Regions from separate parts of the Lysinibacillus sp. UBA5994 genome, predicted to be linked through region 2. Evidence: predicted binding sites of a transcription regulator. Region 2 holds the regulator's gene; the other holds the start of a gene.

Region 1 (5,337 bases), on a different contig from region 2:
TATGCCATGATTTGGACAAATCGGTTTACCAATACGTGCATAAAGTAAACGTAGGTAATCATAGATTTCCGTTACCGTACCGACAGTAGATCGTGGGTTACGACTAGTTGTTTTTTGGTCAATGGAAATAGCAGGCGACAAGCCTTCTATTGCATCGACATCTGGTTTATCCATTTGTCCAAGAAATTGGCGGGCATAGGCGGAGAGGGACTCAACATAACGACGTTGGCCCTCCGCATAAATTGTGTCAAATGCTAGAGAAGACTTTCCAGAGCCTGATAATCCTGTTAAAACGACTAATTGGTCACGTGGAATTGTGACATTGATATTTTTTAAATTATGAGCACGTGCGCCTTGCACGACAATTTCAGTATTTTTCACAAGTCATTCACCCTTCTACCTTCAATTCAAATATTGTATCTCGTAACTCAGCCGCACGTTCAAAATCAAGCGCTTTTGCTGCTTCCTTCATTTCGACTTCTAGGGAAGCTAAGAGCTGTTCTCTTTCCGCCTTTGTCAGCTTTTTGCCTTTTGTTGCCTTTGTTACATACGATTCCTCTTCTTCTGCTACTTGTGTTGCGCGAATCACATCTGGGATTTTCTTAATGATCGTTTGAGGTGTTATGCCATGCTCCTCGTTATAAGCCATTTGTAACGCACGACGACGTTGCGTTTCATCAATCGCCTTTTTCATCGAGTCAGTTATATGATCCGCATACATAATGACATGACCATTCGCGTTACGAGCAGCACGACCAATGGTTTGAATCAATGAACGCTCTGAACGTAAAAATCCTTCTTTATCAGCATCTAAAATTGCCACAAGGGACACCTCAGGGATATCAAGACCTTCACGCAATAGATTAATACCTATTAGCACATCATACGTTCCTTTGCGTAGCTCACGGATAATTTCAATACGTTCTAGTGTCTTAATTTCTGAATGTAAGTATTCTACTTTTAAGCCCATTTCCTTCAGGTAAGCCGTTAAATCCTCAGACATTTTCTTCGTTAGCGTTGTCACTAAAACTCGCTCATCACGCGCAATTCGATCTTGTATTTCATCAATTAAATTATCAATTTGACCTTCAATAGGACGTACATCAATTAATGGATCTAATAATCCAGTTGGACGGATAATTTGCTCTACCATTTCTGGTGTATGCTCCAGTTCATAAGGACCTGGTGTGGCTGATACATAAATCGCTTGATGTACGCGGTTTTCATACTCTTCAAAACGTAATGGACGGTTATCTAGAGCAGATGGCAATCGGAAGCCATGTTCTACGAGCACTCCTTTACGTGCTTGGTCACCATTGTACATTCCTCGAACCTGTGGAAGTGTTACGTGACTTTCATCAACCACAAGTAAAAAGTCTTCGGGGAAATAATCTAGCAAAGTATATGGAGTAGCACCTGCTTCACGCAATGTTAAATGACGTGAATAGTTTTCAATCCCAGAGCAAAAGCCCATTTCACGCATCATCTCTAAATCATAGCGTGTACGCTGTTCTAAACGCTGTGCCTCTAGTAATTTATCTTCTGCACGTAATAATGCAAGTCGTTCCTCTAATTCTTTTTCAATATTTTCAATCGCTTTACGCATTTTCTCTTCTCGTGTAACGAAGTGAGATGCAGGAAAAATAGCAACATGCTCTCGATCCGATAAAATCTCTCCCGTTAGTGCATCTACCTCACGAATGCGATCGATTTCATCCCCAAAAAATTCCACACGAATACAATGCTCATCACGAGAGGCTGGGAAGATTTCCACTACATCTCCACGTACCCGAAATGTTCCGCGAGTAAAACTAACATCATTTCGCTCATACTGAACGTCTACAAGCTTGCGTAATAGCTGATTACGTTCAATTTCCATGCCTGTACGAATGGAAACAACCATTTCTCGATATTCTTCGGGAGAACCTAAACCATAAATGCAGGACACGGATGCAATAATAATGACATCCTCACGCTCAAACAATGCAGAAGTAGCAGAGTGACGCAGCTTATCAATTTCATCGTTAATGCTAGAGTCTTTTTCTATATAGGTATCTGTCTGCGGTACATAAGCTTCTGGTTGGTAGTAATCATAGTAGCTGACAAAATATTCAACGGCGTTATTCGGGAAGAACTCTTTAAATTCACTATACAACTGGCCAGCTAACGTTTTATTGTGTGCCATAATTAGTGTTGGTTTTTTAACTTGCTGGATGACATTCGAAATGGTAAACGTCTTACCTGTTCCAGTAGCACCAAGCAATGTTTGATGACGTTTGCCTGCTTTCACACCCTCCACTAATTCCGCAATGGCCTGTGGCTGATCCCCGTTAGGCTGATATGGCGCTTGTAAATCAAATGTTTGCACTCATGTCCCCGTCCTTTCCTTCCAATTTGTACATATATTTTAGCATAGCAATATTAAAATTTCGAACATTTAACGAACGAATGTTTGTAAAAATTTTTTTCATCTCTAAAATTTTTAATACATAACAATACAGTCAATTTAACTTGTTACTCTTATAATAGCCGTTTTATTAGGTTTTCAAGCTTCATCGATGGATGGGATTTCCTGTTTTGCTTTATGTGCAGCTCACACTCTCTCAGGAGTCGGGCTATGTACTTTTAGAGCGACTCTCACTTTTTTTATAAACAGCGTCTCAAACTTTTTAAATGACTTTCCCCATTCTATAAGCAAGATCACTTCTTCTAACCAAAACATACAATCTTCACATCCTCTGCAACTATTTTCAAAGGCAAAAAAATCCCACTCTCCAATGGATATGGAGAGCGGGTTCGTCAATATGATTCATCTTCTGTTTGGTGTAAGGAAGTTAGTTCGGATGCGTATTGATAAAATGCGTTTTCATCTTTTTCATCGAGTGCTCTATCTATCAGAACCATGAGCTGCTCTTGCCGATGCATACGCTGGATACGATTTAAAAATAAATCTAAATAAATCTCGTTTAATAATTTCTCTGCCTCATCAACTTTTTTCGACTGACCAACGGCTTTCAGAAAATCTGTATACGAATAATATTTATCCAACGATCCCACCTCGATCCTTTTCTAAATTATATGAAAATTGAATTTAAAAAGCAATGCTTACGATTCGAAAATATCTTGGATTAGCTATTAATCATTTTATATTTAGAGCAAATTCTCTAGGCATTTCGTGCTTTTCTGAACGATTTTCAACTATTTCATTTAATTTAAGAAAGTCATATTCTGTTTTACACTACCGTTATCACTAGAAAAGAGGAGGCACTCCCTATATGACAACTAACTTTGTAAACGGCTACTTAATTTCATTCAATACTTATTTGCTGCAACCTATTCAGCATGACTCCAAAGTCTTCACGCATGTGATTGATAAGCATAATGAGCTGATTGTTACACGCAAACCGATGCATGTCCTTCGAAAATCCTGTCTCTCATTAGGATCAACTTATGAAGCCGCAAAACAATCGGCTAAACGTTTTTTCGGCAATCAACATAAGCTACCAATCGTCGTGGCCTTTGATTATGGTTATCCCTGTATTTTTCTGCCAACTTATTCACCCAGCTCCATTCACAATATATGGATAGGGCTTCATGCAATTATTAATATTACTCCTAGTGAATTGGGGTGTATTGTAACGTTAAAAAATGATAAACAAATCGAACTACCTATTCGTTATGCTTCCATTAGTAAACAATTTCTTAACGCTTCTATGCTGTATAAATATTACATGAATGAACGAAAACAGCTGAGCCAAGATGCACCCTATCATCCACCCTTTTAACAAAAATTCCCCAAGAGCATCTCACTCTTGGGGAATCTGGGTATTAATTTATTTTTGAACGTAAATAGGCATTAATAAATGGATCTAAATCGCCATCCATCACAGCACCCACATTACCTGTTTCTTCATTTGTACGATGATCCTTCACCATCGAGTATGGGTGGAAGACATACGAACGAATTTGGGAGCCCCAGCCTATTTCTTTTTGCTCACCGCGTATTTCATCTAATTGTGCCTGCTGTTTATCAAGTTCTAGTTGATATAGCTTCCCTTTTAACATCGTCATCGCTTTTTCACGGTTTTTAATCTGGGAGCGCTCAGCTTGACATTGTACGATCGTACCAGTAGGAATATGAGTAATACGGACTGCAGAATCTGTCGTATTAATATGCTGACCACCTGCACCTGTTGCACGATACGTATCAATTTTTAAATCCTCTGTACGAATATCGATTTCTATATTGTCGTCAAACTCTGGCATAACATCACAGGAAACGAAGGACGTATGACGGCGGCCAGACGAATCGAATGGAGAAATACGTACTAGACGATGCACACCCTTTTCCGCTTGTAAATAACCGAAAGCATTGTGACCTTTAATCGACAATGTTACAGATTTAATCCCAGCTTCATCTCCTGGTAGATAGTCCACTGTTTCCACTTTAAATCCTCGCTTCTCAGCCCATCGTGTATACATACGTAATAGCATTGAACCCCAGTCCTGTGACTCCGTACCACCAGCACCAGGATGCAGCTCTAAAATGGCATTGTTTTGATCGTATGGGCCACTTAGCAGTAATTGAAGCTCAAAATCAGCCATCTTTTGTTGGAATTCTGCTAGTTCTTTGCCTAGTTCTTCTTGTAATTCTTCGTCTGGTTCTTCACGCAAAAGTTCCAGTGTCATATCTAAATTTTCATGTGTTTCCACTAAATCTTTATATTCATTGACAATAGCTTTTAAGCCATTTCCTTCATTGATAATCACCTGAGCACCTTGCTGATCATCCCAAAAGCCTGGCTCTAGCATCATTTCATCTAGCTCCTGAATACGTGCCTCTTTGTTCTCTAAGTCAAAGAGACCCCCTAAAGTCCGCCAATTTTTTGGCTGTAGTGTCTAACACATTGCGTACATCTGCTAATTCAATCATCGTTAAATCCTCCGAACGTTAGTCATGGAGCTAACACTTTATTCATAAAGCTCCGTATCTTTTTATTATAACGTTTTTAGAAACGAAAACATACTATCTAGCAGATGTTTTGTGGAATTAAGTCAACTATCCTGCGTCTCGTCCTCAAACATATTCTTGGCAAGACGTTGAAATACTTTCACACGGTCATACTGAACAAGTAAATATTTTGTTCGTTTCTCTAGTCTATATTTTAATAAAAAAGCTCTTTGAATCCGAGACTCTAACGCATTGACACTGACATCCACAATAAATTCCTTGCCATTCATAAAAGTAACCTTTGTCCTCTTTTTATCCACAGCGACATAGTCATCTATATGATGAACTGCGAACCAGATACAGTCAGGGTGTAAAGGAGACCTACT
Region 2 (5,337 bases):
TAAGCGTTATAGAAATTTCTTCAAAGGTAAATCCACGTTTGCGTAGCTTCACAATTTCCTCTACAGGTAGATCTTTTCGCTCCTGCCCCTGAGGATTACCTCGATTCGATAAATTATTTTCTGGACGATAACCGTTTTCTACAGCACGTCGCATTCCTCGTCGAATTTTAGCATTATGGATTCTACGCTGATATTCCTCTACAATTGCTAAAATTTCAAGCAGCATCGTATCCATTTCATTTAATTGGACTGGGCCTGCATCACGCATAGAAAAAACATCAGTTGCTGACTTTTGTAATAAATGTAATACAGCCATCCTTGCATTGCCTCGTCCTAAACGAGTTTCATCTTGGACAAAAAGAGCATTAATGTTCTTATCTTTTATAAAATCAAGCATTTCTAGCAAGCCTTCACGTTCTACATCATAGCCACTATGTTGATCTTTAAACACGCCCTTCACCGCATAGCCTTGCTCTTTAGCATAGCGCAGCAACTCTTCCTGCTGGCGCTCTAATGAGGAGCTTTGTGTTTCTTTTTCAGTACTTACGCGACAATAGACAACAGCCGATAGTTGATTATTTATCATTGTTCATTTCTCGCAATTTCGATAGTATTGATGGGACTGGCTTGATCACTCACTACAGGAATAACTAGAGATTTTCCCGCTACAATTTTAATATCTGCTAGTTCATTTTCAGTTTTTACAAGCTTTATCCAATCATCAGTACTCATTTTACCACGATATTGCTCGGCTAACGACCACAAGCTATCCCCATGTTCGATTTTAATTTCTGCGTAACTAACTTTTCCTGGATCAGTAATGTAAAGGTATGCTGCAAATAATAAACAAGCTCCTATTAAAATTGAGATATGTGTGTTTTTCTTCAACCATGTCATAATCATTACCCCTTTTTAAGAATGTTTGTTCGGAATGTATGTTCCCATAATAAAGCGAACAAACGTTTTTGTCAAACACTTTTCGAACCTATGTTTGCATACATGTTCGCATTCTGTTATACTATCAAATAAGAAGAATGATTTTAGAAAAAAGAGGTGAGCACTCATGAAAAAAGTTTCGAAAAGACAAGAGGACATTTTAGCTTTCATTAAGGAAGAGGTACGAGCTAAAGGATATCCGCCATCAGTACGTGAAATTGGTGAAGCAGTTGGACTTGCTTCCAGTTCAACTGTTCATGGACATTTAGCTCGATTAGAACAAAAAGGCTTTATTCGTCGAGATCCAACAAAGCCACGTGCAATTGAAATTTTAGAGCCTGAAGAATCCATTCAAAAACAACAGGTGATCCATGTCCCACTTGTCGGGAAGGTTACAGCTGGTTCTCCAATTACAGCAATTGAAAATATTGAAGAATACTTCCCATTACCCGATACGTATGGCACAAGTGAAGATCAATTGTTCATGCTAGAAATCATGGGGGAATCAATGATTGAAGCTGGGATTTTAGATGGAGATTTAGTCATTGTAAAACAAAAGGCAACAGCTAATAATGGGGATATTGTTGTAGCTATGACAGCTGAGGATGAAGCAACTGTAAAACGTTTCTTTAAAGAGAAAAACCATTTCCGTTTACAGCCTGAAAATTCTTCTATGGAACCAATTATTGTCGATCAAGTTTCTATTTTAGGACAAGTTGTAGGTCTTTATAGACGTGTACATTAACGATTAAAGCAGATTTTGAGGATTATGTTCCTTCTAAGAGCATGTATCCTCTTTTTTACGCAAAAAAAGAATCCACATACGATTGGATTCTTTGTACAATGCCTCTTCTAAGCTTCCTTCTTAAATTTTATGCTCGCTTCAATAAAGGCTGAAAATAGCTTTTGAGCACTCTCATCTCCTGCTATGGCTAGTTCCTCAGGATGCCACTGAACAGCTAAGCAAAATGGCATCTCCTCATGAACTACCGCTTCGATAATACCGTCGTTAGATTTTGCCGCTACTTTTAATTTTTCTGCTAAAACATTCACCGCTTGATGATGAAATGAATTCACTGCTATTTTCTCTTGTTCAACGATAGTCGCTAATAGATTGTCAGCAATAACCTGTACAGTATGGGTAGCTACAGTTCGACCTGATTGCTGCATATGTTGGAGTAACTTGGTACTAAAGTGATCACTATCAATATCCTGATATAAGGTACCACCTAATGCAACATTTAGTATTTGAATTCCTCGACAGATCCCGAAAATAGGCATCTTACGTTGGAATGCGGCTTCAATCAATGCTAACTCAATCGTATCTCGCGCTGGGTGAATTTTTCCAAGCTTTAATGAAGGCTCAGCCCCGAATAGAAATGGATGCACATCATGACCACCAGATAATAATAAACCGTCTGTGAGGGCTAAAATCTGGGCTGCCTCTTCTTCTACTCCAATTGGAATAATCAGTGGAATTCCACCTGCTTCAATGATACTTTTACTGTAAGCAACATTTAATCGAGAGGATAAATCATCCTCTACAAAGGCTGTAATACCAATAATCGGTTTCACTTGCTTCCCTCCACATTCTTGAAAATTTCACAATTACCAAAAGCCTAGATACCAATGAATTAATACATCGCCATAGAAATAAACAATAACTGCGGCCAATGCAATAGATGGCCCAAACGGAATGGGTGTTTTTCTCCCCTGTTTGTTTTTCGATAACATGGTAATCCCGACAATCATACCAATAACTGCAGCTAAAAATAGCGTTAACAGTGTATCAATCGTACCCAGAACGAGACCAATTAAAAAGAATAATTTAATATCGCCTCCACCCATGCCACCGTTTGATAGCACAGCAATGATATATAATATGCCAAAGCCAACCACAGCACCCACAAGAGAGTCCCACCACGGTGTTAATGGTGACAGCACTCGTCCAATAGCTAGCAAAGGTAAAAAGAATACTAACACCTTATCTGGAATTAGCATATAGGCTAAATCTGATACAACGATAATAATTAATAAAGAGATAAAAAAGAGTGCTACTATCAATTCTATGCCCCAGCCTAGCTGCCAATAAGCAAAGGCAAATAATACACCTGTCATTAATTCTATGACTGGGTAAACCCAAGAAATTTTATTGCCACAACCCCGACATTTTCCTCCTAACAATACATAAGACAAAACTGGTACTAAATCAAGCGCCGTCAGTCGTCTCTGACATTTTGGACAATGTGAAGGAGGATGTACAATCGACTCCTTCTGTGGTACACGTAAGCCAACTACATTATAAAAAGAGCCAAAGACAAGTCCAAATAAAAAAATAAAGATCGTATAAGCCATTTCCAATTTTATGTCCTCCTAAACCAATAGGCGCCCATACAAATGAAGTATGGTGCGCCTATCAATAAAGTTATTGTTGTTCTTCGTAGTAGAACGTCGTCACTTGCACTGTTGCCTTTAACGTAAGATCTGCATCTTTCTCAAGCTGTGCCTGCTCTCCAGGCAATTTAAATTCAATCTTATCGGTTTTCATGATACGCTCTAATTGTTCAACCTCCTGTAAAAAGCTTTCAAGAGAATTAAAATCAAGCGCACCCACCTCTAATATAAAAGTAACAAGCTTTAAATTAGTTGGTAAAGAGTCCTTCGAAAGAGATGCAATCGGTGTAGTAGTCTCCTTGTTCTCCTGATCACCATTGACCTCTGCTTCAGCCTGCTCCAACATATTAAGATCATTCGATTCATCTGAAGGTGTCACAGTGCCGTCCTCACCTTGAACAGTTAAAGACAGTACACGAGTTCCTGTCACCTCTTCAATCTCAGCTAAATCAAGAATAATCTTTTCAACGGCTCTTGTTACAGGTAGCTTTTGTCTTAAGGCTAATATATTGATAGTAGGCTGTCCCTGCTCTTTGTCTAATTGTGCTAGTTGTTCTTTGACACTAGCTAATTCTTGCTGCACCTGCAATACATTACTCTCTTTTTCATTCACTTCATCCAATTTTGGTGAAAGCAAATAATAATACAGCGCAAATAAAATAGCAGCTATCAGCGCAAGTAACAAGATCATAGACGAATTTTTACTACTCGTTAATTTATTCATGAGCGTCGTCCTCCAGCTAAATACATAAAATCGATTGTCGCTGTAATGGACACTGAATATCGCGGTACTTCTTTAAATTTTTGTTGGGGTGTTAACACCCTTTGTTCACCTAGCTCTATTTCAAAGTTTGAGACAGTGTTAATTTGAGCATCTGTAAAATAGCTACTCATTAAAAGTCGCTCCACATATTTCGATATATCTGTCATCGTTTCAAAATCCACTTCAATATTCACCGAGTTCTCTCCGAAAACATAGCTACGTAAATAGGATTGAGTTGGTAATAAAGTTTTTGTTTCATCAATTAACGGTGTTACAGGATAAGAAACGCTTTGTATAAAAGTTACTGAATCTTCCAACGAACCCTGATCGACATTTTGTCGTGCGTCTAGCTCTTGCTGCAATTGATCAAGCTGTGTTGTTAATGCCTGTTCCTCTGCAGTCAATCGTGACAATTCACTTTTGGATGTAAAAAATAAAAAAAGTAAATAAGCTACAATAAGTCCCACAATGACAATCACCAAGCTATAAAAAAGCTTGGGAGAGGTTGTTCTTTTTTCAAGTTGTGGTAAGAGGTTTATATCTGGAACCATTAACGAACCTCCTTCAAAGCTAAGCCAAGCAACGTTGAAAATTCTCGCTTAAAGCGCGGAAACGATTTCTCAATTTTTTTCCCATCGACAACCCTTAGTGGTGGTTCTAAATTAGAAGCGAGTAAGTTCCCAATTGATTTCAATAGTGGGTTATCGCCAAGCATGATAATTTCATCCACTGTTTTTTCACCTTTATGTAAAGAAAACTTAAAGAAATTCATCATCCGATCAATCTCTAAAACCTGATCCATTACGACCATTTGATAATTCTCTGATTCACCATTATAAATAAATTGATAGCTAAACTCATTCTCTTTCTTTCCCAGCCATTGCGTCATATCTACTTCAATGGTTTGATAGCGCAAAAACTCCACTTGGCCATTGGAAAAAATACTGATGGAGAGTTCATTAATTGACCATTCTGCAATTAAATAGGTTTTATTAGGCATTAATAAGGACATGTGCTCTAATAAACGTATATTACAAAGCGCACGAATATCGGCAGCTTCGGGTTCTAATGAAACATCTAACAGCATCCCTACCAGTTTCGTAATCTCTTCAGAAGGTGCAGCAAATAAGATAGCCTTGCCGTCCTCGGCATCTGCATCATACACATCAATTAAAGGGTCTTGAAATGGTAAATGAATAGAATGTCCCAATTCCATTTCAGCATATCCTCGTAATTCCTGAGGC

The links. The regulator LexA, encoded in region 2, represses DNA repair genes until DNA is damaged. The targets are predictions, from matches to a motif close to CGAACATATGTTCG.
Region 1: the regulator LexA is predicted to act here: its motif matches at 2,442-2,455, upstream of uvrB (excinuclease ABC subunit UvrB).

Annotation. Positions count from the first base shown of each region.
Region 1 covers NZ_DJAU01000017.1:14,649-19,985, forward strand. The annotation lists gene uvrA (excinuclease ABC subunit UvrA) at 1-381, opposite strand, end outside; gene uvrB (excinuclease ABC subunit UvrB) at 389-2,368, opposite strand; gene B3D98_RS05205 (IDEAL domain-containing protein) at 2,800-3,048, opposite strand; gene B3D98_RS05210 (competence protein ComK) at 3,276-3,785, shown strand; one part of gene prfB (peptide chain release factor 2) at 3,829-4,857, opposite strand; one part of gene prfB (peptide chain release factor 2) at 4,859-4,933, opposite strand; gene B3D98_RS05220 (competence protein ComK) at 5,056-5,337, opposite strand, start outside.
Region 2 covers NZ_DJAU01000050.1:96,391-101,727, reverse strand. The annotation lists gene B3D98_RS15480 (YneB family resolvase-like protein) at 1-586, opposite strand, end outside; gene yneA (cell division suppressor protein YneA) at 583-897, opposite strand; gene lexA (transcriptional repressor LexA) at 1,064-1,681, shown strand; gene B3D98_RS15465 (gamma-glutamyl-gamma-aminobutyrate hydrolase family protein) at 1,789-2,511, opposite strand; gene B3D98_RS15460 (prepilin peptidase) at 2,545-3,297, opposite strand; gene B3D98_RS15455 (hypothetical protein) at 3,362-4,054, opposite strand; gene B3D98_RS15450 (PilN domain-containing protein) at 4,051-4,644, opposite strand; gene pilM (type IV pilus biogenesis protein PilM) at 4,644-5,337, opposite strand, start outside.